Aeoliella mucimassa: one gene and its partners. The protein of the gene in region 1 interacts with the protein of each later gene in a pairwise test. Links are inferred from orthologs where the notes say so. Each region holds a gene or a part of one and is shown in the gene's direction. Other genes may lie near its edges.

Evidence for each region.
Region 2: the proteins of dnaE (region 1) and rplL interact in binary tests that used the Escherichia coli proteins (3 or more experiments, as listed by UniProt). The link is inferred for Aeoliella mucimassa from one-to-one orthologs.
Region 3: the proteins of dnaE (region 1) and Pan181_RS09920 interact in binary tests that used the Escherichia coli proteins (3 or more experiments, as listed by UniProt). The link is inferred for Aeoliella mucimassa from one-to-one orthologs.

Annotation. Positions count from the first base shown.
Region 1 is NZ_CP036278.1:5,245,891-5,256,913, forward strand. What follows is about bases 4,646-8,753. They hold dnaE (DNA polymerase III subunit alpha), read left to right. Parts: upstream 4,646-4,947; coding sequence 4,948-8,553; downstream 8,554-8,753. Other genes in these bases: Pan181_RS20515 (FHA domain-containing protein), read left to right, coding at 4,646-4,784; Pan181_RS20525 (UDP-glucuronic acid decarboxylase family protein), read left to right, coding at 8,647-8,753. Also shown: Pan181_RS20495 (DUF2721 domain-containing protein), read left to right, coding at 1-378; purH (bifunctional phosphoribosylaminoimidazolecarboxamide formyltransferase/IMP cyclohydrolase), read left to right, coding at 767-2,341; Pan181_RS20505 (RDD family protein), read left to right, coding at 2,471-2,992; Pan181_RS20510 (RDD family protein), read left to right, coding at 3,139-3,723; more of Pan181_RS20515, read left to right, coding at 4,110-4,645; more of Pan181_RS20525, read left to right, coding at 8,754-9,624; Pan181_RS20530 (5-(carboxyamino)imidazole ribonucleotide synthase), read left to right, coding at 9,737-10,870; Pan181_RS26885 (glutathione peroxidase), read left to right, coding at 10,990-11,023. UniProt on the Escherichia coli protein: DNA polymerase III is a complex, multichain enzyme responsible for most of the replicative synthesis in bacteria. This DNA polymerase also exhibits 3' to 5' exonuclease activity. The alpha chain is the DNA polymerase catalytic subunit.
Region 2 is NZ_CP036278.1:5,357,246-5,366,955, forward strand. Bases 6,916-9,710 are described here. They hold rplL (50S ribosomal protein L7/L12), read left to right. Parts: upstream 6,916-8,006; coding sequence 8,007-8,414; downstream 8,415-9,710. Other genes in these bases: rplA (50S ribosomal protein L1), read left to right, coding at 6,916-7,284; rplJ (50S ribosomal protein L10), read left to right, coding at 7,339-7,869; rpoB (DNA-directed RNA polymerase subunit beta), read left to right, coding at 8,839-9,710. Outside these bases: Pan181_RS20970 (hypothetical protein), read left to right, coding at 1-15; Pan181_RS20975 (hypothetical protein), read left to right, coding at 150-455; Pan181_RS20980 (winged helix-turn-helix domain-containing protein), read left to right, coding at 665-1,018; Pan181_RS20985 (malate dehydrogenase), read left to right, coding at 1,087-2,013; tuf (elongation factor Tu), read left to right, coding at 3,012-4,211; preprotein translocase subunit SecE, read left to right, coding at 4,452-4,901; transcription termination/antitermination protein NusG, read left to right, coding at 4,955-5,836; rplK (50S ribosomal protein L11), read left to right, coding at 6,063-6,488; more of rplA, read left to right, coding at 6,607-6,915. UniProt on the Escherichia coli protein: The binding site for several of the GTPase factors involved in protein synthesis (IF-2, EF-Tu, EF-G and RF3). Is thus essential for accurate translation.
Region 3 is NZ_CP036278.1:2,456,289-2,466,034, forward strand. Bases 1-2,831 are described here. They hold Pan181_RS09920 (pyridoxal phosphate-dependent aminotransferase), read left to right. Parts: upstream 1-776; coding sequence 777-1,886; downstream 1,887-2,831. Other genes in these bases: Pan181_RS09915 (DMT family transporter), read left to right, coding at 1-712; Pan181_RS09925 (cupin domain-containing protein), read left to right, coding at 1,924-2,427. Also shown: Pan181_RS09930 (DUF1559 domain-containing protein), read left to right, coding at 3,539-4,564; Pan181_RS09935 (hypothetical protein), read left to right, coding at 4,626-4,829; Pan181_RS09940 (sigma-70 family RNA polymerase sigma factor), read left to right, coding at 4,896-5,471; Pan181_RS09945 (LamG-like jellyroll fold domain-containing protein), read left to right, coding at 5,468-7,291; Pan181_RS09950 (PEP-CTERM sorting domain-containing protein), read left to right, coding at 7,451-8,179; Pan181_RS09955 (LamG-like jellyroll fold domain-containing protein), read left to right, coding at 8,363-9,746. UniProt on the Escherichia coli protein: Shows aminotransferase activity with methionine and histidine as substrates, and to a lesser extent also with phenylalanine.

The DNA of each region.
Region 1 (11,023 bases):
ACGCCGGCCTTGCTGTTTCCGGCCATCTCGCTGTTGCTCTTGGCCTACTCGAATCGCTTTCTGGCCATCGCGCAGCTCATTCGCCAACTTCATGGCAACGGTACCGACAAGCTCGGCGATCGCATCCTTCCGCAGATCGAGAATTTGCGAAAGCGAATCGTGCTAATCAAGCGGATGCAACTTTACGGGGTGGTGAGCTTCATCACCTGCACCGCTTCGATGTTCTGCTTGTTCCTGCACCAGGATCTGATCGGCGAGTGGATTTTCGGCGGCAGCCTGATTTTGCTGATCGTTTCGCTCTTCTACTCCGTGGTCGAGATTCAGATCTCCAGCGGCGCGATCGACGTGGAACTCAGCGAACTGGAACTGCGACGATAATGAGCGTCCCCCCGCACGAGCGGGCCTGCCCCCCGACAGTGGCCGTGAGAAAAAGAAGTCGCCCCTTTCGCGTAATGGCCATCGATAGGGAGGGGGGGAACTCGCGATAGGCCACGCTGAGTGAAAGGGGCGACTCTAAGGATCTGTGGGGAAACTCAATTGGGTCGATCGGCTTTTGATCAACCAGAAAAATACGACGAGATCGTACAAAGTGTAGGGATCGCCTGCGTTTCTGACCCGCGGGGCGACCACTTCTCAAGACCTGTTATTTATACGAAGCTAGGAACCAACCGGTTGATAGAAAAATAAGGCCTGCGGGCTAAACCGTCTGTGATCTGCGATACATTCCGCTCAACACTAGAGATTCAAATAGCGAGGAACTGCCAGGATGACTTCTTCAAAAATCGAACGAGCACTGCTTAGTGTCAGCGACAAAACGGGGCTCGTTGAGTTTGCCAAAGGCTTGGTAGCCGCGGGAGTCAGTCTCTATAGCACAGGTGGTACTCGTAAGGCGCTCGAAACAGCCGGTATCGAGGTGCAAGACGTTGCAGCGTATACGGGTTCGCCGGAAATGATGGACGGACGAGTCAAGACATTGCACCCTAAGGTGCACGGAGGCATTCTATGCCGACATGACCATACCGGCGACCAAAAATCTCTGGAAGATCACGAAATTGCCCGCTTCGAATTGGTAGTGGTTAATCTTTATCCATTTAGCCAAACCGTCGCCAAATCCGAAACCACTTTCGCCGAAGCGATCGAACAAATCGACATCGGTGGCCCTTCGATGGTCCGCTCGGCAGCCAAGAACCACGCGTTCGTTACCATTGCTAGCAATCCTCAGCAATATTCAGAAATATTGTCGGCCATCCAGCAACAAGGCGGCACCACCCCGGAGCAGCGTCGCCAACTCGCCGCCGAAGCGTTTGCTCATACTGCCGACTACGACGCTGGGATTGCCAAGTACTTTGCGAAGCAAACCGAAACCGAGTCGGGCGACTTCACCAGCACGATTCGCTTGAACCTCTCGCGCACGTTGCCGCTTCGCTATGGTGAGAATCCTCATCAGTGTGCCGCGCTTTACAAGCTGGCCGATGCGGGTCCACACAGCGTGGTGAATGCCGAACAACTCAACGGCAAAGAACTGAGCTACAACAACCTGCTCGATCTCGATGCCGCGCTGGGAGTGGCCCGCTCGCTCCCCACGCCTGGCGTGGCCGTGCTGAAGCACAACAACCCGTGCGGCGCGGCCAGCGCCTCGACGCTGGGCGAAGCGATGCAAAAAGCGTGGGCCGGCGATCCGATCAGCGCGTTTGGTTCGATCCTCGGATTCAACGTGCCGGTCGATGCGGCCGCGGCCGAGTGCCTGGCCGAACCAGGCAAGTTTGTCGAAGCCATCGTGGCTCCCGACTACACGCCGGAAGCGCTAGAGATTCTGACCACCAAGCCCAAGTGGAAAGCCAACGTGCGACTGATGAAAATCGGCCAACTCGAACCAGGCACCGGTGCGATTCAGCTTCGTTCGATCGACGGAGGCTACCTGGCCCAGACTGCCGACGACAAACCGGACGACGAGACCGAGTGGAAGATCGTGACCGAGACCACGCCGACCGATACGCAGATGGCCGACCTACGATTCGCCTGGGCGGTGTGCCGGCACGTCAAAAGCAACGCGATCGTGCTCGCCAAGGACGAGATGCTGCTCGGCGCCGGCGCGGGTCAGATGAGCCGGGTCGACTCGGTGGAGATCTCCATCAGCAAGGCGGGCGACCGGGTGACTGGCAGCGTGCTGGCGAGCGACGCGTTCTTCCCGTTCGACGACTCGATTCACCGCGCCGCCGAGGCCGGCATCACGGCCATCATCCAGCCCGGCGGGTCACGCAACGACGAGCAAGTGATCGCCGCCTGCAATAAACATGGCTTGCCGATGGTATTTACGAATTGCCGCCATTTCCGTCACTAGGGTATACTGCAAACCGCCGCTTCGGTCGGTGTAACCTAGGCAGGCTAATATTCAGCGGGGGGACTTCCTGTGCAAGATCCAAATAACCCATTTGCCGCTCCGACGTCGTACGAAGATATGTCGGACCCGATGGCACCGTACTCCCATGCTCCCCTTGCTGGTCGCGGCGTGCGACTGGGAGCGGCAATCATCGACGTGATGATTCTCTTGGCAGTATTGTTCCCGCTTTACTTCGCGATTACGTTTATGTTCTATCCCAAGATGTGGGATTTCGTGAGCATGGACCGACAGGGCAAAACTCAGGCTCAGATCCAACGAGAAATTGAAGCAAACCAACCCAGCGTGCTATTTGGGTACGGAATGGTCCCCCTTGGTTATGGAATTTACCTTGCCATCAATGGCTACCTGCTTGCAACCAACGGGCAGACCGTTGCCAAAAATCTGCTCGGTATCAAAATCGTACGAACCGATGGATCGCCAGCCGACCTGGGACGCTTGTTTGGCATTCGCTACCTACCATTCAAGCTAATCATGCTTATACCTTGGTTAGGTTTCCTCGTTACATGGATAATCAATCCGCTCATGATTTTCCGCGAATCGCGCAAGTGTTTGCACGACGATCTCGCCGATACGATTGTAGTGCAAGCATAGAAATCGCTGGCTAAGATAAACCGTAGTGATGCATGCCTTCCCCCCGGCGGTCTGCTTCGGCGTCAACCGATCAGGCGGGGGGAATAAGACTGGAGTGCGAAACGTAAGGAATTTTGATATCAGATTTCTCTAGGCGGTGAGTTCTGATGGAAACAATTGCGAACCCGTTTGCTTCGCCACAGGCCAAGCAGGTAGATGGTGTCCTCGAAGTAGCGCCAGAGTTTGGCCATTTCGCGGAGCGTGAGTCACGATTCTGGGCAGCCTTGATCGACGGTGCCCTGTTGTGGGTCTTGAACGTAGTTTTAGGCTTGGTGCTAGCCAACTCGCTGTATCCCAATATGTGGGACTTTTACCGCAACCAGGACTTCCAGTCGAAGTCGACCGCGGAACTGCGCCGCGAGTACCAGGCTACCCAGCCTGGCTGGGAGTTCAAAATCGGCATGGTGTTCGTCGGCTTTGCTGTGTTCCTGGCCATCAACGGTTACCTGCTGGCGACCAAAGGCCAAACGATCGGCAAGAAGATGCTCGGCATCAAGATCGTGCGGACCAATGGCACCCAGGCAGGCATCTGGCGACTCGTTGGGTTGCGGTATCTGCCATTCACGCTGATGTATCTCATCCCCGTCGTGGGACCGATCGTCACGCGTTTGATCGATCCGTTGATGATCTTCGACAAGTCGCACAAGTGCATGCACGATGAGTTTGCCGACACCATCGTGATCCGCACCTAGATAGCGAACCACAACAGTGCCGATTCGCGATCGTCCGCTGCGGTGGCTCTCGGCCAGAACCGACAATCCGTACCACGGCGTCTCGATTGAACCCGAGCAACGCCGGGGGCGGGTGTGACGAGTCGGCGACTAGCGATCTTAAGGGCAGCACTGCACAAAATGGCGGGCGCCTGGTCGATCGAGCCAAAGTCTCGCCCTCGCTGGCACCGAGGAATGACCGATAGAGAGATCCGTTACCAGCGGCGATGCGAGGATTTTAGCGATATTAAGGCATTTTTTGGTGAATCCAAGCTGCTGACGCGAATCACACGGCTGGTTACAATAGAAGGTTAACCGCTGCCGGTGCCTTGTTTCATTTCCTGATTTTTAGCTGTTTGCCTTCAACGATGGCCCAAATTTCGCTTTACGTCTTGGATGGTGCCGATCGTGGGAGGAAGTACGAAAGCCTCTCGACGCCGATCACCATCGGCCGCGAGGAAGGCAACGCCGTACAGCTGAACGACGAACGGATCAGCCGTTTTCATATCAAAATCCAGGAAGACCAGGACATGCTCGTGCTGACCGACCTGGACAGCACCAACGGCACCCGCGTGAACGGCGAGCAAGTGCAGCTGCGGATTTTGCGATACGGCGACATCATCTCGCTCGGCCGGAGTGTCCTCCGCTACGGCACCCGCGATCAGATTGCCCAGCGTCTGCAACAACTGCACGAGGAAGGGGATGTTCCCACCGAGCACCTCGACAGCAGCGCACTGGCCAAGCAGCTGGTCAGCACGTCGGACCTCGATTTCGGCTGGGACGGCCCAGGCGAGACGCATAGCACGCTGCACATTCCCAAAGCCCCGGAACTACCCGAGGGCCTCGGCCCCGCGCAGGCGGCCCAGCTTTCGGAGCTACTGGAGTACCTTCACCTGCGGACCCGTGCACTGCTGGAGGGAGTCGAGATCCCCGACGGTAGCCCGAAGGTCGAAATTGCCATCACCCGCTGGCAGGGCCTGCTCGATATGCAGGGCCTGTTGGCCGAGTATCTTCGTGGTATCGGTGATCCCGAGCTCGAATAACCGGCAAAACTAGCTGCCGGCCCGCCCTACAGCCACTGCTCGTCAAGCACCAAAATATGGGGTGAGCGGGCCGCCTATTCTGCGACATGAAAATCCGTGTGTGTCGCGATAGAATGGTTCGACTCGCCATCTAGATTCTCACTCATGTCACTCGGATATCGTCATGGACGCCCCTCCGTTTGTGCACCTGCACTGCCATAGTCACTACAGCCTGCTAGACGGGGCGAGCCCGATTAAAAAGCTCGTTGCGCGGGCCAAAGAGCTCGGCATGAACGGCCTAGCACTTACCGACCACGGCAACCTGTACGGGGCGCTCGAATTTTACCGGGCGTGCAAAGACGAAGGCATCAACCCGATTGTCGGCTACGAGGCGTACATCGCCCCGGCCAGCCGATTCGACAAAGGGGGAGCCTCCAGCAGCAAAGAGGCCAGCTACCACCTGACGTTGCTCGCCCAGAACCAGACCGGCTTCAAGAACTTGGTGAAAATGTCGAGCCGGGCGTTTCTCGAAGGCTTTTACCACAAGCCCCGTATCGACAAGGAATTGCTCGAAGCCCACAGCGACGGCATCATTTGCCTGAGCGGGTGCGTATCGGGCGAGTTGAGTCGCACCTTGCTCTCGGGCCATACCGCCGACGAGGCCCTCGCCCACGGCAGCAAAATCGTCGAGTGGTTCGAGCGGGTATTCGGCCCGCGGTACTTCCTGGAGATCCAAGACAACGGAGTCGACATCCAGCGAGCGGCGATGGAGCTGACCGTCGAACTGGCCAACAAGGTGGGTGTTCCGCTCGTCGCGACCAGCGACGCTCACTACGTCAACCGCGAGGATGCCGAAGCCCAGGACGTGCTGCTCTGCATCAACACCGGTAAGTACCGCACCGACACCGGCCGGATGAAGATGGAAGGCGACGAGTTCTTCCTCCGCAGCCCCGAGGAGATGTTCGCTGCGCTACCGGATCACGCCGACGCGCTCAAGCGAAGCCAAAGCATCGCCGACTCGGTCGATATCGATCTGGAACTCGGCAAACGGTACTTCCCCACGTTCACCACGCCGGGCAACACCGAGCCCGACATCAGCGCGAGCGAAGAGTACCTACGCGAGCTGGTGATTAAGGGACTTAAAGAACGCTACTCCGACGTGCTACACCGCTGGCAGAACAACGATCCAGCGACCGGCGAACTGTCGGACGAGGTCATGGCCCGCGTCGACCGCGAGCTGGGAGTCATCAACAAGCTCGGCTTCCCCGACTACTTCTTGATCGTGTGGGACTTCGTGCGTTTTGCGGTCGACAACAACATCCCATGCACGGCTCGTGGTTCCGGCGTGGGCTCGCTGGTTTGTTTCTCGCTGAAACTCAGCCACGTCTGCCCGCTGGAATACGACCTGCTGTTCGAGCGGTTCCTCGACGAGAGCCGGCTGGAAGCCCCTGATATCGATATCGACTTCTGCAAGCAGCGCCGGGTGGAAGTCATCCAGTACGTGAAAGACAAGTACGGCGAGGCCAACGTTGCCCAGATCGGCACGTTCGGAACTCTGGCCGCGCGGGCGGCGATCAAGGACGTCGGCCGGACGATGTCGATGCCGATCTTCCGGGTCGATCAGATCACGGCCATGATCCCCGACCAACTCGGCATCAGCCTCGACAAGGCCCTCGAGCAGTCCGAAGACCTGAAAGCGGCTTACGAAAGCGACCCGGAGATTCGCGAGCTGCTCGATCTGGCTCGCAAGATCGAAGGCCTCGCCCGCAACGTTGGTACCCATGCGGCCGCGGTGGTGATCGCCAAGAAGCCGGTCGACGAATACGTGCCGCTGCAGCACGTGAAAGGCAAGACCGAAGTCATCACCCAGTGGTCGATGAACGACGTGGAAGCCGCTGGGTTGCTAAAGATGGACTTCCTCGGTCTTCGCAACCTGACGATCCTCGCCCGCAGTATCGACCTGATCGAGGAGTCAACCGGCGAACGCATCGATCCCTATAAGTTCCCGCTCGACGACAGGGAGTCGTACGCCTTGCTCTGCCGCGGCGAGACCAAGGGTATCTTCCAGCTCGAATCGGGCGGTATTCGTGACCTTCTGCAGCGGATGAAGCCCGACAATTTCCGCGACATCATCGCTACCGCGGCCCTCTACCGACCTGGCCCGCTCGAAGGCGGCATGGTCGACCAGTACATCGAAGTGAAGCACGGCCGCCGCCCCGCCGAGTACCCGCACCCTGTGATGGAAGAGGTGCTGGATGAAACGCATGGCGTAATGGTGTATCAAGAACAGGTGATGCGGATTCTCAATCGCCTGGGTGGAATCGGCCTGTCCGAATCGTACAAATGTATTAAAGCGATCAGCAAGAAGAAGCTGCCGATCATTGCGAAGTTCCGCGAGGAGTTCCTGAACGGGGCCCAAGAGAAAGGGCTCGACAAGAAAAAGGCCGAAGAACTGTTCGGCATGATCGAGAAGTTCGCCGGCTACGGCTTCAATAAGTCGCACTCCACCGCCTACGCGCTCATCGCGTACATGACCGCCTACCTTAAGGCGCACTACTCGGTGGAGTTTATGGCCGCCTTGCTATCGGGCGACATCCCCGGCCGTAACTTCAAGAGCAAAGACTCGTTGGTCGAGCATCTCGAAGACTGCAAACGGATGGAAATCGAGGTGGTTCCGCCCGACGTGAACAGCTCGTTTGTCGACTTTGCGGTCCGCGAAGGCCGAATTCTGTTCGGCTTGTCCGCGATCAAAGGTTGCGGCGGCGGAGCGGCCGACGCCATCGTCGAGGCCCGAGAAAAGGATGGCCCGTTCCGCAGTTTGTTCGACTTCTGCGAGCGGATCGACCCCAGTTCGTGCAACCGTTCGACGATCGAAACGTTGGTGAAAGCAGGTGCTTTCGATTCGCTCGGCGCGCATCGCTCGCAATTGATGGCCATTGTCGATCGGGCGCTGCAAGCGGGTGCTTCGGCGATGAAGGATCGCCGCAGTGGCCAGAAGGGCCTGTTCGATTCGCTTGAGGAGGATGTGCAAAAAGCCGACGCGGCCGACCTGCCCGACATCCCCGAGATGGAGGAGAAGGATCGGCTGTTGATGGAGAAGGAAGTACTCGGCTTCTATCTCTCGAGTCATCCGCTGGCCGAATTCGAATCGCTGCTACGAACCTACTGCACGCACAACAGTAAGCAAGTCACCGAACTCGAGCATCGCAGCGAAGTCGTGATGGGCGGTATGCTCGCGGCCATCAAGTTCTCGCATACCAAGAATCCTAAGCCCGGCAAACCGTCGAAATACGCCATGTGGGACTTGGAAGATCTCGATGGCATCGTTCGCTGCATTCTGTGGCCCGAGCAGTTTGCCGATTTTGGCCACCTAGTGGAGCCAGATGCCAAGGTCGCCGTGCGGGCAGCGATCGACCGCCGACCGGGGGCGGAAGAAGTGAACCTGATCGTGAACGAAGTGATGACCATCGAGTCGCTTGCCGAGCGATATACCAGCGGCTTGTCGGTTCGGGTGGATGAAGCACGCCATGGCATGGACATGCTTGGCCCACTGCACGAGATTGTTCGCGGCTACCCGGGGCACAAGACCTTGAAGCTTCACCTGTGCCTGGAAGATGGGGCGGTCGCGCACATCGAAAGCGGCAAGAAGGTGGACCTCGACCCCGAGCTTCGCCGCCGACTCGACGAACTGCTCGGCGGCGGCTGCGTCATCCCGATCGGCAGCCCGCCGAAGCCAACCTCTGGCGGCCAAAACGGCAACGGCCGGGGGCGCGGTAATTACGGCCGTTAGGTTTTGCCTAGGGTTGTCGATAGCCAATTGCCGAATCGCTAACTAAGATCGTAAATTCTCCAACGAAGGCGATTACCTAGGGACTTTGGTGTCATGTCATTAATTAAGCGAATTCTGGTAACTGGCGGGGCTGGCTTCTTGGGCTCGCACCTGTGCGAGCGGCTCGTCGCTGACGGGCACGACGTCATCTGCCTCGACAATTTTTTTACCAGCCAGAAGAGCAACGTCGCCCACCTGCTCGACAAACATAACTTCGAGCTGATTCGCCACGACGTGACTCACCCGCTGTTTCTTGAAGTCGACGAGATCTACAACTTCGCCTGCCCAGCGGCTCCCGGGCATTATCAGTACAATCCCATCAAAACGATGAAAACTTCGGTCATGGGGGCCATCAACGTGCTCGGCATGGCCAAACGCTGCCGGGCGAAGGTGCTGCAAGCTTCCACCAGCGAAGTGTATGGCGACCCCGAAGTCCATCCTCAGCCGGAAAGCTATCGCGGATCGGTGAACACCGTCGGCCTGCGGTCGTGTTACGACGAAGGTAAGCGGGCGGCCGAGACCTTGTTCATGGACTATCACCGCATGAACCGGGTAAACATCCGCCTGGTACGCATATTCAACACCTATGGTCCGAGGATGCACCCCTACGATGGCCGCGTGGTATCGAACTTCATTCGCCAGGCGATCAACGGCGAGGACATCACCATATTTGGCGACGGTTCGCAGTCTCGCTCGTTCTGCTACCGCGACGACCTGGTCGAGGGCATCATCCGCATGATGAACGGACCGGACGATTTTGTTGGACCTGTAAACATTGGCAATCCCGGCGAGTTTACCATTCGCGAACTGGCGGAGCAGGTAATCGAGCTGACCGGCTCGAAGTCGAAGATGATTCAAATGCCGCTGCCGGCCGACGATCCCACGCAGCGCCAGCCCGACATCACGCTGGCCAAGAAACACCTCGACTGGGAGCCAAAAATCGCCCTTCGCGAAGGCCTGCAGAAAACCATCGAGTGGTTCCAGTCGATCCATCTCGACGATTACCGCGCGCCGACGCCGAACTTTGTGTAAAACGACCGGGGCTGTTGGCCAACTCCGTTCGCCGATAGGCTACTAGCTTTCGCGGCCGAATCGACGAACGACCGGCCAATTGCCACCCACCAGCCCCCCCACGCGTCGCGACATGCCAGCTCTCCCTGAAAACTCGATCTTAGGTGTATTCGGCGGGGGACAACTGGGGCGGATGTTTGCCGAGGCCGCGCACGAGCTGAACTATCGCGTGCATGTTTACTGCCCCGAGGCCGACTGCCCCGCAGCCCAGGTTGCCGAGCTGCACACGGGAGCCGATTACCACGACTTCCAGGCCATCGCCGAGTACGCCCAGTCGATTTCGGCGGCCACGCTGGAGTTCGAGAATGTACCAGTGGCTTCGGCCGAAGCGGCCGCGCATTACATCCCCGTCCGCCCCGGCGGCGAGGCGTTGTACACGGTGCAGGATCGCAGCCGCGAGAAGGGCTTTTTGCTGGCCGCCGGTATCGCCACGACTCCCTACCACAACGTGCGTAGTGAGGAAGAGCTGCACCGCGCAGTCGCAGAACTCGGCACGCCTGCGGTGCTGAAAACCACGAAGTTCGGCTATGACGGCAAAGGGCAGACCATCGTCCAGTCTCCCGAGCAGGCCGTCGAGGCATGGGGTTACCTGGGGCGTCACAAATGCGTGCTGGAGAAGTTCATCGACTTCGAGCGGGAAATCTCGGTACTGGTCGCCCGCGACACCGAGGGACGGATCGAAACATTTGGGCCGATCGAGAACGCTCACGCCAACCACATTCTCGACGTCAGCGTCTACCCAGCGAGCAGCCCTGCGGTTGCCGCCGAGGCAGCGATCGCGGCCGCCAAGAGTGTTGCGTTGGAACTCGACCTGGTGGGTCTAGCATGTGTCGAGTTCTTCGAAACCGCAGCGGGCGAGGTGATGGTAAACGAAATCGCCCCCCGCCCCCACAACTCGGGGCACCTGACTATCGAGGCGTGCGACGTCAGCCAATTCCGCCAGCAGACACTGGCCGTGGCCGGGCACCCGGTTGCCAAGATGAACGCCCCGCGCCCGGCAGCCACGGCCAACCTGCTGGGCGATCTGTGGACCAATGGCGAACCTCGCTGGGAAGCGATTGCCGAGTTCCCGGGAGTCGAACTGCATCTGTACGGCAAAAAGTCGGCCCGCCCGGGTCGCAAAATGGGTCATCTCACCGCGGTGGCCGACTCGCCTGCCGAAGCGGAGCGACTGGTCCGCGAGGCTCGTATTGCGGTAACTCGCTAAACTCCCTGGTGGCTGGCTTTCGCGATTCGCCAATCGCGACAACCGGGGCTACAATTCTGCTGCATGCGGTTTGATGCCGCTTTGTCGCCCCCTGCCCTCGCACCATCCGGAGCTATGTCATGCGTATGCCAGTTGTGATGATCCTAGGAGTCG
Region 2 (9,710 bases), 110 kb from region 1 along the record:
GGCATCAAGCTGTAGCGACTTGGCAAACAAAAACAGCGAATAATTTGTCGCCGGCACCCAACAGGGTCGGTAGGCATCTCGGCCGATGCTCGCTAAAATCGACAGATTGCAGCCCACCCCCCAACTACCGTGCATCGAAAGCAATTGCCATGGCGCGTAAAGTCATAAATCGCAAAGAACTGCGAGCCGAAGCCGAAGCCGCTGAGGCAGCCGAGGCAGCAGACGGCACCACAAAGAAGGTCAAGAAAAAGGCCAAGCGTAAGAGCCGCGCGAAGGCCGCCAAAGAAGTCCGCCTGAAGGCCTTCTGGGGCGTGTTCAACCAGTCGCTCCGCCGGGTCGCCCTGTACGACTTCAATCAGAAGAAAGAAGCCGAAAAGAAGGCCGAAGAACTCAGCGCCTCGGGCAAATCGCCCCACTTCGTGCAGCCCGTGAAGGAAGCCATCGAAGAGGCCTAAGCCTCCGATTCGCCCTGCTATCAGGCGTTGTAACGCTGTCAGCGGGCCAGCTTCCCACATTTCATTCTAGGCGGATTGCCCCGACCACCGGCTTGCATTCCCCGGTCGGGCAAACAAAAACATACAAGCGCGGCTCGCGTGTTAGCGCAAGCCGCGCTGTTATCTGTCGATCCGTTGCCAAGTGCCACCCGCCAGAGGAGCCACCCGCCATGGCCAAGAAAACCGCTGCCTCGAAGACCACCCCTGCCGCCAAACCAGCCCCCGCTGAAACGCCAGCCGCTGCTGCGAAGCCGACCCCAGCCCCCAAAAAGGCTGCCCCCAAGAAAAAGGCCGCCGCCAGCAAAGCCAAACCCGTGGTGCTGATGACCAGCGACCACATTGGGCACACCGCCGGCGATGTGTGGAAAGCCCTCGCCGAGCAAGGCCCACAGACGGCCACGTCGCTCAAAAAGCTGGTCGATGCTCCTGGCGACACGGTGATTGCCGCAGTCGGCTGGCTGGCTCGCGAAGGCAAGCTCGATTTCGTCGCCTCGGGTCGGGTGGTAAAAATCGCCCTCCGCTAATGTCTGTCTGACTCGATGGCCAGCCGCAGCTATCCACCAGCATGCGGCCCCAGCGAAGGAAACTAGCGATGAAAATTGCGATTGTCGGCGTTGGCCACGTGGGAGCGGCGCTCGCTTACTCGCTGCTGAATCTTGAAACAGCCAGCGAATTGATGCTGGTTGGCCGAAATCAAGGCCGACTGCAGGGCGAAACGCTCGATCTGCGCCACGCCAGCAGCTTTTTCGACGATCCCCCGCTTATTACCTACGGGCGGGTCGAGGATTGCCGCAACGCGGACATCATCGTTCTCACCCTGGCGGTCCCCCAGATCCAACTCGACCGTAACGCGATGGCCGCCGACAACGCGGCCCTGTTCCGCCAAGTCGTTCCGCTGCTTGCTGAGCAAAACCCCGCAGCTGTGCTGATTGTGGCCACCAACCCGGTGGAAGCCCTCACCCAATACACTATTGAGCTATCCGGTTTCCCACCCAGCCGAGTGATGGGGGCAGGCACGATTATCGACAGCTGCCGGTTCCGTCTGTCGCTATCCGAGCATCTATCGGTCCACCCCGACGACGTGCGGGCCTACGTACTCGGCGAACATGGTGATTCGCAGTTCCTATGGCAAAGCGGGGCCTCCGTAGGAGGCGTGACCCTCGATCCTGCGGATATCCCGCAAAGCATGATCGAGGCGGCTCGCTCGTCGGGCACCGACGTTTTTCGCCTTAAAGGGCATACCTGCTATGCGATTAGCGAGGCCCTGCAGCTTATCATCCGCAGTATCGCGGGCGACCGACTGCAAACGATGCCGGTTTCGACCCAGGTGAACCTAGGGGACGAATTCCCCCCACTTTGCCTGGCATTGCCGTGCATCGTCGGAAGAACTGGCGTCACCCGGCGTTTACAGCCGAAATTCTCGGAACAGGAATACCAGCAGTGGCTTACCTGCGGGCAAAGCGTCGCTCGCACCCTGGAAGCCATACGCGAGACATCGCCGGAACCAGTGGAAAACTAGAGTCTTTTCGAGCTTAACCCGCTCCACAGGCAACTAATTCCACAAACACTCCTGGCAAGTCACCTGGTCGGATCGCTCGACCTTACGGGGTACACCAATCGGGACGAGACGCACTTTTCGTAAGTGCACCCCCCGAACCACCCTTGCGGCTGTTGGTGTCGACTGTATATTAAGCGATTCGCACGATATCGCGGGTCGGTTGCGTCTGACTGGACGCGATCAGCGCGCTAGCGTAGCTCAATTGGCAGAGCAGCGGTTTTGTAAACCGCAGGTTGTGGGTTCAAGTCCCTCCGCTAGCTCTCTGGTGGGGCTTCGGCTAGTTGCCGCGGCAACGTGCGGCCGAAGCGATTGCAGACTTCCGGGAATGCAATCAGAAACCAAGTTCCAGCGACTCCAGCGTCCGCTTTTGCAAAAACGCCGGCAAAACCAGCACCAATACCGTGCGGGGGCTGCTAGCAAGCAGCATAAGCGACTAAGCGATGGGCTCGCAGAAGAACCGAAGTTTCCCATTCGGGAGGTTACCGAAGCGGTCAAACGGGACAGACTGTAAATCTGTTGGCTCATGCCTTCGTAGGTTCGAATCCTACACCTCCCACTAGCGAAAGCGACAAACTTCGAGAAACTAACAGTTGTGGAAAGTCAGTCGAATGACTCTCCACAAGTGATCTCGAATGTAGTCACCCCTGCTTGCGGGTGTAGCTCAATGGTAGAGCAATAGCCTTCCAAGCTAAAGACGAGGGTTCGATTCCCTTCACCCGCTTTGATGGGGGCTGTCGGCTATCGGCTCACGCCTTACAGCTTTATGATGTAAGCAGCGCCGAAAGCTAAGAGTCCACCACCGAAACAAATGCTGCTGTAGCTCAGTTGGTAGAGCACGTCCTTGGTAAGGACGAGGTCACGCGTTCGAGTCGCGTCAGCAGCTTTTCGAGTGGTGACTTACCGGTTACCTTAATTGTTTCACCTTCAGTGTTTCCCAGGTATTTGAGTTAGGGACAAAAATGGCCAAGGATACCTTTACTAGTACCAAGCCGCACGTGAACGTCGGCACCATCGGTCACATCGACCACGGCAAAACCACCACTACCGGCGCTATTGTCGCTGTGCAGGCCGCCAAGGGTCTGGCCAAGGCCAAGTCGTATGCCGATATCGCCAAGGGCGGTACCGTGCGTGACGAAACCAAGACGGTTACCATCGCCGCAGCTCACGTTGAATACGAGACTGCCAACCGTCACTACGCCCACATCGACTGCCCGGGCCACGCCGACTTTATCAAGAACATGATCACCGGTGCCGCCCAGATGGACGGTGCGATTCTGGTTGTATCGGCTCCGGATGGACCGATGCCCCAGACTCGTGAGCACATCCTGCTCGCCCGTCAAGTTGGTGTGCCCAAGGTGGTGGTGTACTTGAACAAGTGCGACCTCGTCGACGACGAAGAGCTGCTGGAACTGGTCGAAATCGAAGTCCGCGAACTGCTGGACAAGTACGACTTCCCCGGCGACGACGTGCCAGTGATCAAGGGCAACTCCAAGGCTGCCTACGAGAACCCTTCGGACCCCGAAGCCTCGAAGTGCATCAGCGAGCTGATGGATGCCATCGACACGTACATCGACGAGCCCACCCGCGAAGTCGACAAGCCATTCCTGATGGCCATCGAAGACGTCTTCTCGATCGAAGGTCGTGGTACCGTGGCCACCGGTCGTGTCGAAAAGGGCGTGATCAAGGTTGGCGACGAAGTCGAAATCATTGGTCTGCAAGAAGGCGCTACCAAGACCACCTGCACCGGTGTCGAAGCGTTCAACAAGACCATGGAATCCGCCGAAGCTGGCCACAACGTTGGTTGCCTTCTGCGTGGTGTAAAGCGTGAAGATATCCAACGCGGTCAGGTTCTGGCCAAGCCGGGTTCGATCACTCCGCACACCAAGTTCGAGGGTGAAGTTTACGTGCTGAGCAAGGAAGAAGGCGGACGTCACACTCCGTTCTTCAGCGGTTACCGTCCTCAGTTCTACTTCCGCACCACCGACGTGACCGGTACCGCCAACCTGGTTGGTGACGCCGAAATGTGCATGCCCGGCGACAACGCTCGCCTGAGCGTCGAGCTCTCCAAGCCAATCGCTATGGAAGACGGCGTTCGCTTCGCTATCCGCGAAGGTGGCAAGACCGTCGGTTCCGGCGTGGTCACCAAGATCCTCGAGTAGTTATAAAATCGGATACCGAATGGCGGGTGGCTCTACGGCCACCCGCCATTCACCCTATCCGTAGATGCGATTTCATTTAGGGGCGTAGCTCAATTGGCAGAGCACTGGTTTCCAAAACCAGGGGTTGTGAGTTCGAGTCCCACCGCCCCTGCCATTTATTTTTGTTAGCTGCCGGGAGCGGAATCTGGCCGATGGCCGGTCGGACCGCAAGCGGCATTGGTCACTTGGCGGGAGTCGTCGGTGGGTGCCTACCTGCAAGAACTGTTTAAGTTCAATCTCTATAAACGTACCCAAGGGCGCGTTGTCCGTCAGCTAACCTTTGCGGCCTGCGCTATCATTGTTGCTTTGGGTTGCTGGTCGCTTTCCGGCGAACTGCAATCGATCGACAGCCAGCCCGTTCGGTACCTACTACCCTTTGGGCTGCTTCTGGCAGGTGTCTGGGCATGCTTTCGCCTGATTCAGATGCCCCAGTTTGCCGACTTTCTCATTTCGGTCGAAGCCGAAATGAACAAAGTCGCCTGGCCCAAACGACGCGAGTTGATCAACGCCACGATTGTGGTGATAGCAGTGATCTTCCTGCTGGCGATCCTGCTCTTCAGCTTCGACTTCATCCTTCAAGCATTGAAGGCCGGAGCAGAAGGCCTGATCAAGAAAGACACGGTTGACGCCGCTACCGAGCTGGCCAAGTAGTCTAACGCAACTCGCATATCTATCTCTCTACACCTCCCGTTTGGGGTTTGACTGTGAACGACGACGTCGAAAAACAGGAAGAATTGACGTCCGGCGATTCGGCCGCGGAACCAGTGGCTGGAGATCCAGCTGAAGATGCAACCCCGCTCGCTTCCGGCGACGCCGAGGCCCTGGAGGCAAATGTCTCCGGGCAAATGAAGGAAGTCGCCGATACCTCGGCCGACGAAGGTGCTGCCACCGAAGCCCTGGAAGAAGCTGCCGAGGAACTGGCAACCGAAACCGGCAACCAACCGGCCGACGGCGAGCCGACCCTTGAAGAGCTGGAAGCACTAGTCGACGACTCCGAGCCCGAAGTCACTCCCTCCGGCCCCATCGAAATCGATGTTCCCGAGGAAGAAGACATCGACCTGAAGTGGTACATCCTAAAGGTTCAAAGCAACCGCGAACGCTCCATTGCCGACGCCCTTCGTCGCAAGATTGCCATCGAAGGACTGAACCGTTACTTCGGAGAGGTGAAAGTACCCACGGAGAATGTCACCGAATTCAAAGGTGGCAAGAAGAAAATCGTCGAACGCAAGCTTTGGCCTGGCTACATTGCCGTGGAAATGCACGTGAACGACGATACCTGGTTTGCGATTCGCGAGACTTCGGGAATCGGCGATTTCACCGGCGCCGGCGGCAAGCCTGCTCCGATGGATCCCCACGAAGTCGCTAAATTCCAGCAAACCGAAGTGGAAGAGGCCGAGGAAGCTCCCAAGCTGGATATCAAGTTCAGCCCTGGCGACAAGGTCAAGGTCATGGAAGGCAACTTCGAGAACTTCGAAGGCGAGGTGAGCAGCATCGACGAAACACACGGCCGTGTTACCGTGATGCTGAGCATTTTCGGTCGCCCCACCCCGGTGGAACTGGAGTACTGGCAGGTCGAAGGCCTGTAATCGCCGCACTCCCCCACTCGGCGGGCCCGCTGAATCCTCTCGCCATGCTAGCACTTTTTCCGATTTGGCAACCTGGGCACTACTTTCGTGCCATTTTCGCCAAAGCGGACAAAGAAATTACAAAAATCTATGCCCCCCTACTTTTCTTTTCCCAGCTAAGCGGGTAGAAAACAGGGCTCGGCAATGGTCGATATTCCTCACCTTTAAGCGCTCGAGCGACTAGGTCATGGCGAAGCAAGTTGTTGGCAAAGCAGCATTCCAAATTCCCGGTGGGCAGGCAACACCTGCTCCTCCTGTCGGTACTGCGCTCGGTAAGCACGGCATTAATCTAGGCCAGTTTGTCCAAGCGTTTAACGATGCCACCAAAGAAGCAAACGGAATGATGATTCCGGTGGTGGTCACGGTCTACAACGACCGCAGCTTCGACTTCATCACCAAAAGCCCCCCCGCGGCAGTTTTGCTCAAGAAAGCAGCCGGCCTAGCGAAGGGCTCGGGTGTGCCGAATAAGACCAAGGTTGGCAAAGTTTCGACCGCTCAGCTGGAAGAAATCGCCACCACCAAGATGCAAGACCTCAACGCCCGCGATCTGGAGCACGCCGTGCGAATGATTGCCGGCACCGCCCGCAGCATGGGCATCGTGGTCGAAGGCTAACATCGCCTGAAATCCACCAGTACACGCGTTTTTACCAAGCATAACCAAACGTGGGACGCCGGCTCACCATCGAGACGGCGGTTTGAACCACACTTCTTCCGCGAAAGGGGGAAGCATCATGCCAAAACTCACCAAGCGTCTCAAGGCATCGACTGCCAAGAAGCCGAAGAACCCGGTTCCTCTGGCCGAAGCCATCGAAACCCTCAAAGGTTACGACGCCACCAAGTTCGACCAATCGGTGGAAGTCGCCATGCGTCTGGGTGTCGATCACACTCAGGCCGATCAAATCGTCCGTGGCTCGATCGTACTGCCCAACGGCATTGGCAAAGACCAACGAGTGGTCGTGTTTGCCAAAGGCCCTCAAGCTGAAGCAGCTACCGCAGCCGGAGCCGATGAAGTAGGCGACGAAGAGCTGGCCAAGAAGATCCTCGGCGGCTGGACCGATTTCGACGTCTGTATCGCAGCTCCCGACATGATGAAAGTAGTTGGTCCTCTCGGCCGCGTGCTCGGCCCTCGCGGGTTGATGCCTTCGCCTCGTGCGGGCACCGTGACCCCCGATGTAGCCAAGACCGTCGAAGAATATAAGGCGGGTAAGGTTGAGTTCCGTAACGACAAGGGTGGCAACATCCACGCAATCGTTGGCAAGCTGAGCTTCGACTCGGACAAGCTTAACGAGAACATCCAGGCGTTCATCGATCGCATCATCAGCATGAAACCTTCTGCTGTGAAGGGTGTTTACGTGAAGAGCGTGCACCTGAGTGCGACCATGAGCCCGAGCGTTTGCGTAGCCATTTAATTCAACAGGGTGAGCAGCCTGGCTGATCACCAACCCCTGACCCCCCCGACTGTCATGAGTAAGCTTGTAAAAAACATGATTACCAACGAGCTAAAGTCTCGTTGGGATGGCGTGACCGACGCCCTGTTGGTGGATGTGGCCTCGCTCGAAGCCAACGACACCGTGGCGCTCCGCCGGCAACTGCGTGAAAAGAATATTCACCTGCTTGTGGTTAAGAACAGCCTGGCTCGCCGGGCTGCTGAGGGCACGACCCTAAGCCCTGCGTTCGATGGAACTGCTGGCACCACTGCTGTGGTGTGGGGTGCAGAAGACATCGTTTCGCTGGCCAAGGAAGTCACCAAGCTCTCGTCCAACAAAGAGTTCGAGAAGTTCACCGCCAAAGGCGGTGTAATGGACGGAACCAAGATCTCGCCCGAAGAGGTCAAGCAAGTCAGCAAGTGGCCAAGCCGCACAGAACAGCTCAGCATTCTGATGGGTCAAATTCTATCGCCGGGTGCGACGCTGTCTGGTCAAATGCTTGCTGGTGGTGCTAACCTTGCCAGCCAGATCAAGCAGATCAGCGAAAAAGAAGACGCCGCAGAATAGATTCGAATCAACACTAAAATCAACTCGCAAGGTCTTTGGTGCAGCCTGAGTAGCGATTGCCAAGCCCCGCGAATACCGACACCGTCAATTGACAAGGCCCGCCCGCGGCCGATCCAGCGAGAAAGGGAACCGTAACCATGAGCGACGAAGCAGTTGCCGAATACTCCGAAACCACCAAGGACCTCGGAGAGAAGATTATTGGCCTGACCCTCAAAGAGGCGAAGGAACTTAGCGATTACCTGAAGGACGTTCATGGTATTGAGCCCGCTTCGGGTGGTGGTGCCGTGATGATGGCTGCTCCCGCCGAAGGCGGTCCTGCCGCTGCGGAAGAGAAGACCGAATTCGACGTCGTGCTCGAAGGCTTCGGCGACAAGAAGATCGGCGTCATCAAGGAAGTCCGCACCGCGACTGGCCTGGGTCTGAAGGAAGCCAAAGAAATGGTCGAAGGCTGCCCCAGCAAGGTCAAGGAAGGTATCTCGAAAGAAGATGCCGAGAAGCTCAAGGAAGCTTTGGAAGCAGCTGGCGCTACGGTCTCCATCAAGTAGCACTCAATCGTGTTCCCTGCCCCTTCATGGTGCAGGTACGCGTGAGTGTCGCTGGATGCCGTTTCGCGTGGCAAGGTAAGGGGTGCGCGAATTTCGCCACCCCAACCTACCCACACCGCCTAGCCTGCGGGCTTTTTGTGCGTGGTGGAAGTTACGCGAGTGCCCATAGTGGTCGGTTTCTGGTATAACACCTTAACTGGCCACGCTTGCTTGCCTTCCCTTTCGGCCGATTGCATGAGCTTTCCGCTGCTGTCCATCCTCATCGCCCCTTCGGTGAAGTGCGAAGTAGGCCGCTGCGCGCCTTTGGTGCAGCCGGCCTTCCGTACGTTTATCGAAGTGACTGGCGTATCTGCCCGCGTGTCGCCTCGGGCCCTTCACGTTCGATCAACGGACCCTTACGTCCAACCAATGGAGTAGTTCCGCCATGGCTGTGCCTGCGCAACGACGTCTCGATACCAAGGAAATCCGTGTTTTTGGTGGCGGCCGCGATCCGCTGGAACTCCCAGACCTGACCGCGATCCAGACCGCCAGCTACGCCAACTTCCTTCAATACACTGGTAGCGGCAAACCCGCGCAGAAACGTAAGGACGAGGGCCTCGAATCGGTATTGCAGGAAATCTTCCCGATCGAGAGCTACGACAAGTCGATTAGCCTCGATTACCTGCATTACGAACTCGGCAAGCCCCGCTACGATCCCGACGAATGCCGTCAGCTTCGCCTGACCTACGGCCGCCCGTTCCGCATTTGGCTGCGTTTGAACAAAGGGGATGAGCCGGTAGAAGAAGAAGTGTACCTGGGCGACCTGCCAGTGATGCTCGGCGGTGGTGAATTCATCATCAACGGTGCCGAGCGGGTGGTTGTGAGTCAGCTGCACCGCAGCCCTGGTATTGACTTCGTAAGTGAAGTCGAAGTTGGTGAGCGCAAGGTCTATAGCTGCCGAGTGATCCCCGAACGTGGTAGCTGGATCGAAGTCAACACGACCAAGAAAGACAGCATCACGGTACGTATCGACCAGAGCGGTAAGTTCTCGGTGGTTACCCTACTGCGTGCGATGGATCCGAAGTTCTCGCTCGACTCGGACATCCTGCGGGCGTTCTTCGAGACGGCTAAGCAAAAGATCGTCGACGGTCGCAGCGCGACTAAGATCGAAAGCAAGATTGCAGTCGACGACATCGTCTACCCAGTCGGCAGCGATCGCGCTGGCGAGATCATCGTCGAATGCGGCAATCGCATCACGAAGAATACTGCTGAAATCATCTGCACATCGGGTGTGAAGAGCGTGGAGATCATGGATCC
Region 3 (9,746 bases), 2.8 Mb from region 1 along the record:
GCGGATAACCATTGTCGCGATCACTGCGAACGCCTACCCGTTCGTGATTCAGCCGTGGATCCTCAGTCAGGAAGCGGATCACAGCTTTCTGGCGATCTTCGTGCCGCTCACGCCGTTGATGACGATCATGGCCGCGGTGCCGATGCTCGGCGTGCGTCCCACTGGCAAGCAAACCATCGGTGTGGCCGTCGGTCTGGTGCTGCTGGTGTGGATCGCCTTGGCCGATGCCGAAACGCACCACTTTCCCCAATGGCTGATGCCGATCGCAGTGACGGTTCCGCTGTCGTACGCAATTGGCAACACGCTGGTCCGCCAGCAACTGCAGCAGGTGCCCGCACTGGTGATTTCCTCCATTCAGCTCGCGGTCGGCGGAACGTTGCTGCTTCCGCTGGCGATTTGGGAATGCCTGACGATGCCAACCAAAGGTACGCCTGCCGATCTGGAGCACGCCGTGTTCGCGTTGTCGATTCTCGGCCCGCTCGGCACCGGTGCTTGCATCGGCTTGTTGGTTCACCTGATTCTCGAGCGCGGGCCGCTGTTCGCCGGCATGACCACCTACGTGATTCCGCTGGTCGCCCTGGGGTGGGGCTACCGCGATGGCGAAGCGATCAGCACCCTGCAGCTTGTCGCCATGGGAGGCATCCTCTGCATGGTGGCCCTGGTTCAGTCGAGCCAGGCGAACTACGTGTCGGCCGCGAGAACTAGTCGTTAACCATCCAGAAGTAGTACACTGGACTTTTGGCTCTCCCTTTCCTCCTTTCCCTTGTTGTCTTGTCATGCATCCCTGGATCGCCCAACGCACGCAGTACGTCGACAGTTCCGGCATTCGCAAAGTGTTCGACCTGGCGGCCAAGCTGGCCAATCCCATCAACCTGTCGATCGGCCAGCCGGACTTCGCCGTGCCCGATGCAGTGAAGCAGGCAGCCATCCAAGCAATCAACGACGACCAGAACGGGTACAGCCTGACCCAAGGCATCCCCGCCCTCCGCGAGCGGTTGCAGGCCGATGTCGACAAGCAATACGGGCACGACAATCGTCGGGTGCTCGTGACCAGCGGTACTTCCGGCGCGCTGGTGCTCGCGCTGATGGCCATGGTCGATCCCGACGACGAAGTCATTTGTTTTGATCCTTACTTTGTGATGTACCCAGCCCTCACCGGCATGGTGGGTGGCAAGGTGGTAAAGGTCGATACCTATCCCGACTTCCATGTCGATCTGGCCAAAGTCGAAGCGGCTATCACGCCTCGTACGAAGCTCATCCTGTTCAACAGCCCGGCGAATCCGACCGGCGTGCTCGCGACCGAGGACGAAGTCCGCGGGCTGGCCGAACTAGCGGCCAAGCACAACATTGCTATCGTGTCCGACGAGATCTATCGCCGGTTCTGTTACTCCGACGAGCTGGTGAGTCCAGCGTCGTTTAACGATCAGGCGATCGTGGTCGATGGGTTCAGCAAAACGTACGGCGTCACCGGATGGCGGCTCGGCTTTGTGCATGGGCCGGCTGAGATCATCGACAAGATGACGATGCTGCAGCAGTACACCTACGTATGTGCTCCGCACCCGTTGCAATGGTCGATGCTGGCCGCGCTCGATGTCGACATGCAGCCGTACGTCGATTCGTATCGCCATCGCCGCGACTTGCTGCTCGACGGACTTCGCTCGGCAGGCTACGAGGTCTCGCAACCCGACGGGGCATTCTACGTATTCCCCAAGGCACCTTGGGGAACCGGCAGCGAGTTCGTCGCCGAGGCCATCGCCCGCGAGCTGCTCATCATCCCGGGCAACATCTTCAGCGCACGCGACACTCACTTCCGCATTTCGTACGCAGCGAGTGAAGAGACCGTAAAGCGCGGCATCGATGTGCTGACCGACCTGGCCAAGCGTTAGTCGTTTATTCTCTCACGAGCACCTCCTTCAAGGTTTCATGTCTGTTACGCGTCAACAATGGATCGATTCGCTCGCCCTCCAACCTCACCCCGAGGGTGGCTGGTATCGCGAGATGTACCGCGCGGACGAATCGGTTCCACAGACCTCGCTCCCCTCTCGGTTTACTGGCGATCGTTCGTTCAGCACCGCGATTTACTACTTGCTCGGCCCTGGCGACTTCTCGGCACTGCACCGCATTCACCAAGACGAGCTGTGGCACTTTTACGATGGCTCGCCGCTGGCGATCGAGGTGATCCACCCCGACGGCCGCGCCGAGCAACTGCGACTCGGTCGCGATGTGACCGCCGGCGAGGCTCCGCTGGCGATCGTGCCAGCCGGTAGCTGGTTCGGCGCCCAGGTACTCGACCCCACCGGCTTCGCGCTCGCTGGCTGCACGGTAGCCCCCGGGTTCGACTTCGCCGACTTCGAGATGCCGACCCGCGACGAGTTGCTGGCCCTCTTTCCGCAGCACCAAGCCCTCATCACCCGGCTAACACGCTAGGCGAGCTGGCGGGCGGTTCGGTTTTGCGAATTGGCTGGCACCAATGTTCGCGTCGTCGGTCGGCTCTGAGTCCGTTGTGTTATGCCCCCAAAAGCCCGAAATCGATTCGTGGGGGCTTTATTCTCGTTTCACGGCGGCCACGAAGGTTCGTTTGATCCTTTAAATTCAGGCGTTTTTTCATAGAGGCCGAAACCACCCGACTGGCGTTTCGCCCCACTGCCCCAAAAAGTGGGGGCAAAACACGACGGCACGCCCCACCCCATTCTTCGCTGCTCTACCTTCTGCTTCATCCGTTTGCCCCCCATGAGTTCTCCTCTTCGTATTGCACCTAACGGCCTGCACTAACTATACACTTGTATCCCACCTGTTATAGCAGAAGTGGTGGCCATTTCGAAGCGAAAAGTGCACAAATCACAAGAAGAACCCTGTCCCGCTGAAGGAGAGGACTTTGCAGCCAACACCAGTAGGCTTGGCTGAACGGAAAGTCGACCGATGGCATAAACAATCAGGCCGAACCACATGCACAGGCATGGACAACAACAGCTTGGCCGAGCTTATGATCAAAGAGCTGGGTAGGCGCGCAGCGTGAGCGCAGAGTGCCCGACGGGAGTGCACGCAGTTTACCGAACCCGCCAGGGGCCGTCAAATTTTTGACTTGGTTTTGGAATCGAATTCCGTTCCTCGCATTCGTTTCGTCAAAAATATGTTTGGACCCGCCGGTCAAATCGGCTAATATCTCGTCGGAGGAAGAGTAGCTTCCATAGCAAGCTTCGTTTTCACGTTACTCCAAGCAGTGCAACACCTTAAGAAGGAATACGAGAGAGTGATTTCAAAAGACTTTGCCAGTATTAACGAAAAAACTGGCAAAACCTCTGTAAGACTTCGCCCTCAGCGGTAAACCTTCTATTAAGCCCTTCATGTCTACTCATGAGGGCCCCTTTTCAGGCGGTCGTCTCAGGCGACAAGACAACAATCACCTTTCGGCAACCTCACTTTTTTTCGGGGGGGGTGAGATAGGTGACGTTCACACGGTATCGGCGGGCCGATCAGCGATGCTGGTCGTAGATATGTGTTGTGATTGATGCATCGCACTCGTTATGGAGAAGATAAGATGGTGCGCACTCGCTCGGGTTTTACCCTAGTTGAACTGTTGGTGGTGATTGCCATTATCGGTATCCTTGTGGCATTGCTGTTGCCAGCAGTTCAGTCCGCCCGCGAAGCCGCGCGGCGCAACAGTTGCAAAAACAATCTGAAGCAAATGGGCCTGGCCCTGCTGAACTACGAAAATGCGTATGGCGTTTTGCCTGGTGGTCAAACCGATTCGTCTTTGTACTATTCGGTAAACACCCAGATTCTTCCCTACATGGAACAAGGTACGACTCACGACCGGATTGAGTTCGATAAATTCATCTACGATACGAGCAGTGCCAATCCGACGATTGCCCAAGTGCAACCCGAAGTCTATCTCTGCCCTTCCGATCCACAGCAAGGTGGCAACGCCTACTCGTGGTCAGGCAGTAGCGGCTCGACCTTCATGGGATGGACCAACTATCACTCGAATGCTGGCAGTTGGGTGCGACTCGGTGGCTGGGACGGAGTGTTCGGCCCCATGAACGACACCGCCGGTAAACCGGCCTTCAAACCATTACGTCTGGCCCGCGTTGTCGATGGCACCAGCAACACCGTTGCCTTTGCCGAGGTAGCCAATGGCCTGGCTCCCGACATCGCTTCGGGCACCGGCACTGGCGATCCGATTGCCGACTGTTTTGAGTTTGGCTCTCCGCCTAGCGGCAAGCTTGCGGCCGTGCAGAATCAATTCCTCGAGAAAGACTGGCGGACCGCTGCAGTCCCATGGTCGGGCGAGTGGCGTTTCCGCGGCTACCCCTGGGTCGAAGGCACTATGTGGCGCACTTGGTACAACCACTTGTTGCCGCCGAACTCGGTCTGCTGGCGTCCTGATAGCTGGTGGGAAATCGTATCTCCCGCGTCGAGCTACCATGCTGGCGTCGTGAATGCGGTGAAACTCGATGGCAGTGTCGACTCGGTACCCGAAGATATTGATCCAATCGTCTGGACCGACATGGGCACCCGCGACGGTTTGCCCCCCGAGCCACAAACCACGGGTCCACGCCGGTAAGCCGGTTGGTTCCCTTTCCGAACATTTGATATTACGTGTTTCGAAACGAATGAGTCTCTCCATGAAGAAGATGCTTTCCCCCACCAGCCGCCCTGCCCTGCTGCCTCGATTCCATGCTCTATCTGCCCTGCTATTGCTGGCAGTACTCGGCATTGGGCAGATTGGATGCAGCTCGGAAGAACCGGAGCCGATCACTGGTGACCAGTTGGAGGAAGCGGTAGAAGTGGAGCAGAATCGCGCCAACCGCGAGCGTGAAGAAGGTTAATTGCTATCTGCTTGTGATGCTGCTGTAGTCTGTTTGCTTCGTTTATCGCCTGCTTTTGATTTGCTCATGTCCGCGAAATCGGTCGACAGTTCGACCCCCAACGTCGAACCGCTGGAATCTCGCCGCACGCTAAGCGTGTTGTGGTCGCAGCATCATTTGATGGTGCTTGGCTACATACGTTCGGTGGTGATCGATTTCCATATGGCCGACGACGTGCTGCAGGAGACCGCCGCTGCGGTGGCCGAGAAGTTCGACGACTACGACTCGTCGCGGCCGTTCCTGCCATGGGTACTCGGTGTCGCCCGCAACAAAATTCTGGTCGCCCTTCGTAAGAACTCGCGCGACCGTTGCGTGTTCGACGAAGACCTCGTGTCGCAACTAGCCGATACCTATTCGCAGCTCGACATCGATAACAACGAAGCCCAGGAAGCACTGAGCGAGTGCGTTTCGACCCTGCAGCGTCGCGCCCGCAAGTTGCTCGAACTCCGCTACGTACGCGATCTGTCAGCGAATGCCATCGCCCAGGCCACTGGTACCACCGCCGGCGCGGCAGGCGTGGCCTTGCATCGCATCCGCAAAGCCTTGAAGGACTGCGTGCAATTCAAGCTCGGCGAAGCCATGCATCCAGGAGGCGATGCATGATATTCGACTCCCGAAATTCCGATTCGTCTTCCGATGCAGCGATGCTATGCAGCGCGTATCTCGATGGCTCGATTACCGAAACCGACTTCGCTCAGCTCGTGGATTGGCTGAAGAGCAGTGAAGAGCATCGTCGAGAATTTAGCCGCATTTCGATGCTCCACACCAACCTGCAGGTGGTGATGCAGCACAACGACATGGTCGACTTCTTTGCCGAAGACCAGTCGCCCGACAGTTGCTTCACGATGGTGGATCCTCGCAATATTCGCATCATGCTCGAAGAAGCCGCCGAAGCAGCGGCTCGCCGAGCCAAGGAAGCGGCCGAACGCGCAGCAGCCGAAGCGGCCGAGGCCGAACGCAAGCGTCGTGAGGAAGAAGAACGCAACCGACCGGACCGACCAAAACCGATTGAGATTCCGCAAAGCGCCGCCTATCTTGCGGCGGCGGTGCTAGCCGCTTCGCTACTGCTGGCCGTGAGTGCGTTCTGGCACTCGCAAGAGTCCGCAACGCAGCAGGTGGTGAGCCATTCGCAAACCGACCAGGCACCGCCCGCTCTTCCCACGATCGCGACACTGACCACTTCGATCGATACCAAATGGTCCGACGCCGATGCGTCGCTCGCGGTCGGTTCGCGGCTCATGGCAGGCCCACTGCGACTCGATCACGGGATGGCACAGATCGACCTCGACGACGGGGCTTCGGTAGTGCTCGAATCGCCGATCTCGCTCGACCTGCTCTCCGCCGGACGGATCCGTCTGCTGCAGGGCAAACTCGTGGCCCAAGTTCCTGAGCGGGCTATCGGCTTCACCGTGACCGCGGGCACCTCGAACATCGTCGACCTCGGAACCGAGTTCGGCATCGACATGCGTAACGAAGGTGGTTTCGGCGTGCACGTGCTCGATGGTGAAATCGCCTTGAAACTCAAGAAAGAAGAAGGCAACGATCTGCCTTCCGAGTCGCTTCACGCTGGCACCGCGCGGGCGGTCGACCCCACCGGCGAGGTCTCCAAGAAGATCGCCATGGATCGCCACGTGTTTATCCGCCGCGTTCCTAGTACCAGCTTCGAGCTTGCCATGCTCAAGAGTCGCCCGACCGCGTACTGGCGATTCAACGAACCAGAGAGCTCGACCACCATCAAATCACTGGGGGAACTCGAACACGAAAGCGGCCTATCGCCAGGCATCGCCCTTGGTGTCGAGAACCGACGCACCGAGGCGGGCAATCGCATGGCTTCGTTTAGCGTTCCCCATCAAGGAATCGACGTCGGAGTGCATCGAGAACTCGCCCTGACGCGCGATTTCACGATCGAATCCTGGATCGTCACGCCAGATAACGTCGACCTCAGCACGCCTCGCCGAATCATTTCGAGTTTCTCCGAACCAAACTCCGGCTTCGCTTTCGGCATCGCGGGTCACGCGTTTGCTGGCAGCAACGAGTTTCCTTCGATGACACTCTTGTTCACATTTTACGGCCAATACGATTGTCTTTCGCTTGCCGGACTTCGTCCCAACGAGTTATACCATGTGGCAGTCACCGTCGACTCGCAGGGCAAACCTTCCCTGTTCGTGGATGGCAGCCCCGTGCCTTGCAAGTTCAATGCATTGTCGCTTACCGACGATGGCTACCAAACCGTGCCGGACAATTGGAATCCACAACTAATCGGCACCCCCAGCAGCAACGTGCGAATCGGCGGAAACCCTCCCAGCCAAGGCCAAACTTACCCCGAAGAATCATGGGATGGTTCGATTGATGAGATAGCAGTGTTCGACAGGGCACTCAGTGCCGAAGAGATTCAGATGCACTACCAGGCGGGATTGCGCTGACCCCAGCAAAATCCAAAAAACAGATAACAGGCAATTACTAGTTTCACCTTTGATTCAGCAACAATACGACGTTGCACCTGATCGTGTTTCACCTTGGGAGATTGCAGACTAATGAACACCTTAATGACCCGCGCTATTGCGCTAACCTGCTTTGCTTGGATGACAAACGCGCAAGCGGCTGTCGTTCAACCTTCTGCTCTTCTCAGTGAAGAGTATGTGTTCAATTCGGCGGTCGACACGATCAACAACGATCGCATGATCAACCCCGTCAACGGAGGAGACTCGCTCGCGACCGCTCTGACCGCGGTACATGAGTTCGGTGGTGTTTACGATGGTTCGTTTGTAACAACCGACCCGGGTAGTTTCCCCTCCGACTTCTTCGACAGCCTCCCCGATGGCGACACCGACGTCGATTTGGTGTTCGACATCACCGGCGGTGGCGATACCTCCCTCGGTTCCGTGATTCTCTGGAACTATGAAAACTCCGGCGGTTCCAACATCTCGGCTGGCAACCATGCCCGCACCATCGAACTTCGTTTCAATAGCGAAGCGGATGGCAGCGAGTCGTTTGACGGCCCCGCGACTACAGTCACTCTGCTTCCCGTTTGGGATGGCGACGAGGATGACACCAACGACCTGCAAGGGGTCAACTCGGCCCAAGCTTTCAGTCTTGGTACTCCCGTAACCGCCCGCTACGCGATGCTGTCGATTACCGACAACTACCTTGGCTTTCAAGGCATCACCGGCGGTGGCGATCGTGTTGGTCTGGCCGAAGTCCGCTTCGCCAGCGAAACCGTGGTGCCCGAACCCTCGACCCTCAGCCTGCTGGCCTTGGCCGCGGCAACGATGGTCGCCGGCGTTGCACGCAGCAGCCGCACTGCTGCCTAGTACTGTCTCCCCCCCCGGGCGCACCCCTGCGCGCGACCACCATATTGCGGAGAGGATTCCCATAAACGATTCACGGCAACGATGAAGGACTGAATGGTGAACGCTTACCACGGATAGCGTTCCCTTTGAAGAACCGAACTGTATTTATCGCATTGACATTTCTGCGACCCAGGAGAACCCGCTATGTCCATCCGTCATTTATTCCTTAGCACCTGCCTGTTGGCCAGCATGGCCTTGCACGCATCGGCCGTGCTAGTGACCCCCACGGGGATCACTTACACCGGCAACGGTGTGGAATTTTTCACTGAAGAGATTCACCTGATTGACGGCGCCGGCCTAACTGGCACGCTCGATCCCTCGGGCTTGAACATCGAGTCGGTCACCCACGGCAACGCCGGCCAAGACACTGGCTGGGTTACCGACGATCCCGCCCCTGGTGGTGGTGACTACTTTGTCGACACAACCGCTGTTGTGACCTTCGACATCGAACTCGGTGGCACCTACAACCTGACCGACTTCGTTTTTTGGAGCTACGGTTTTGGTGCGATCAACGGCAACTCCGCTTCGCAGGTTCGACTTGATTTCTCGACCGATGGTGGATCCTCGTTCGCCAGCAGTCAAACGCTGGATATCCCCGCTGAGTATGGCACTCCCGCGGTGGTTCCATTGACGACTCCTGCCGATGCGAACTTCATCCAAATGGAAGTGCTCGATAACTTCTTTGGCACCTTCGGTGGTGGTGACCGGGTCGGCATGTCCGAGATTCGCTTCCTCGACAGCGTCGAGCCTGGCGTGCTGAGCATGATTGTGAACCGCGACAACGGTGAAATCACTTTCGACAATGGCAGCGACTCCACGATTGAGTTCGCCGGTCTCGGCCTCACGTCGGCTTCCGGTGCTCTGAATACCACCAACTGGAGTCCCATCGCTGGCAACTACGATGCCGACGGTGATAGCTCGATTTCGCCGGATGCATGGGTTCCCTTCTCTGAGACCGCCTACGATCTGAGCGAAGGCACACTGGGTACCGGCACTCTCACCACTAGCACGGGCAGCGGAACCTCTTCCATTTCGCTCGGTTCCGGACTCTGGATTCCCACCAATACCCAAGACATTGTTGCTACGTACCTGGATGCCAACACCGGTGAAGTCGTTCCCATCCTGGTGCAATACACCAGCGAAGTCTACGGCGAAAACGACCCGATCAAGACGGGCGACTTTGATGTCAGCGGTTCTGTCGATTCACTCGACTGGGCCATTTATCGAAGCGGCTACAGGCAAGATCTATCCAGCCTTTCGGAGGCAGAAGCATATCTCATGGGCGACCTCAATGGCGATGGCATCAACAATGCGGTCGATTTCGGACTCTTCAAATCGGCCTGGGAAGCAGATAACCCAGGCGTTCCCTTCTCGTCACTCTTCGATAGCGCTAACGTCCCTGAGCCAGGTAGCATCGCTCTGCTAGGCCTTGGTGCCTTGTGCGTGGGGCTAATCCGTACTTCGAAGCTACGCAGCACCATTTTCAGCGCGCTGGTCGTCGCTTTGATTTGCGGTGGTTCGATGGTTC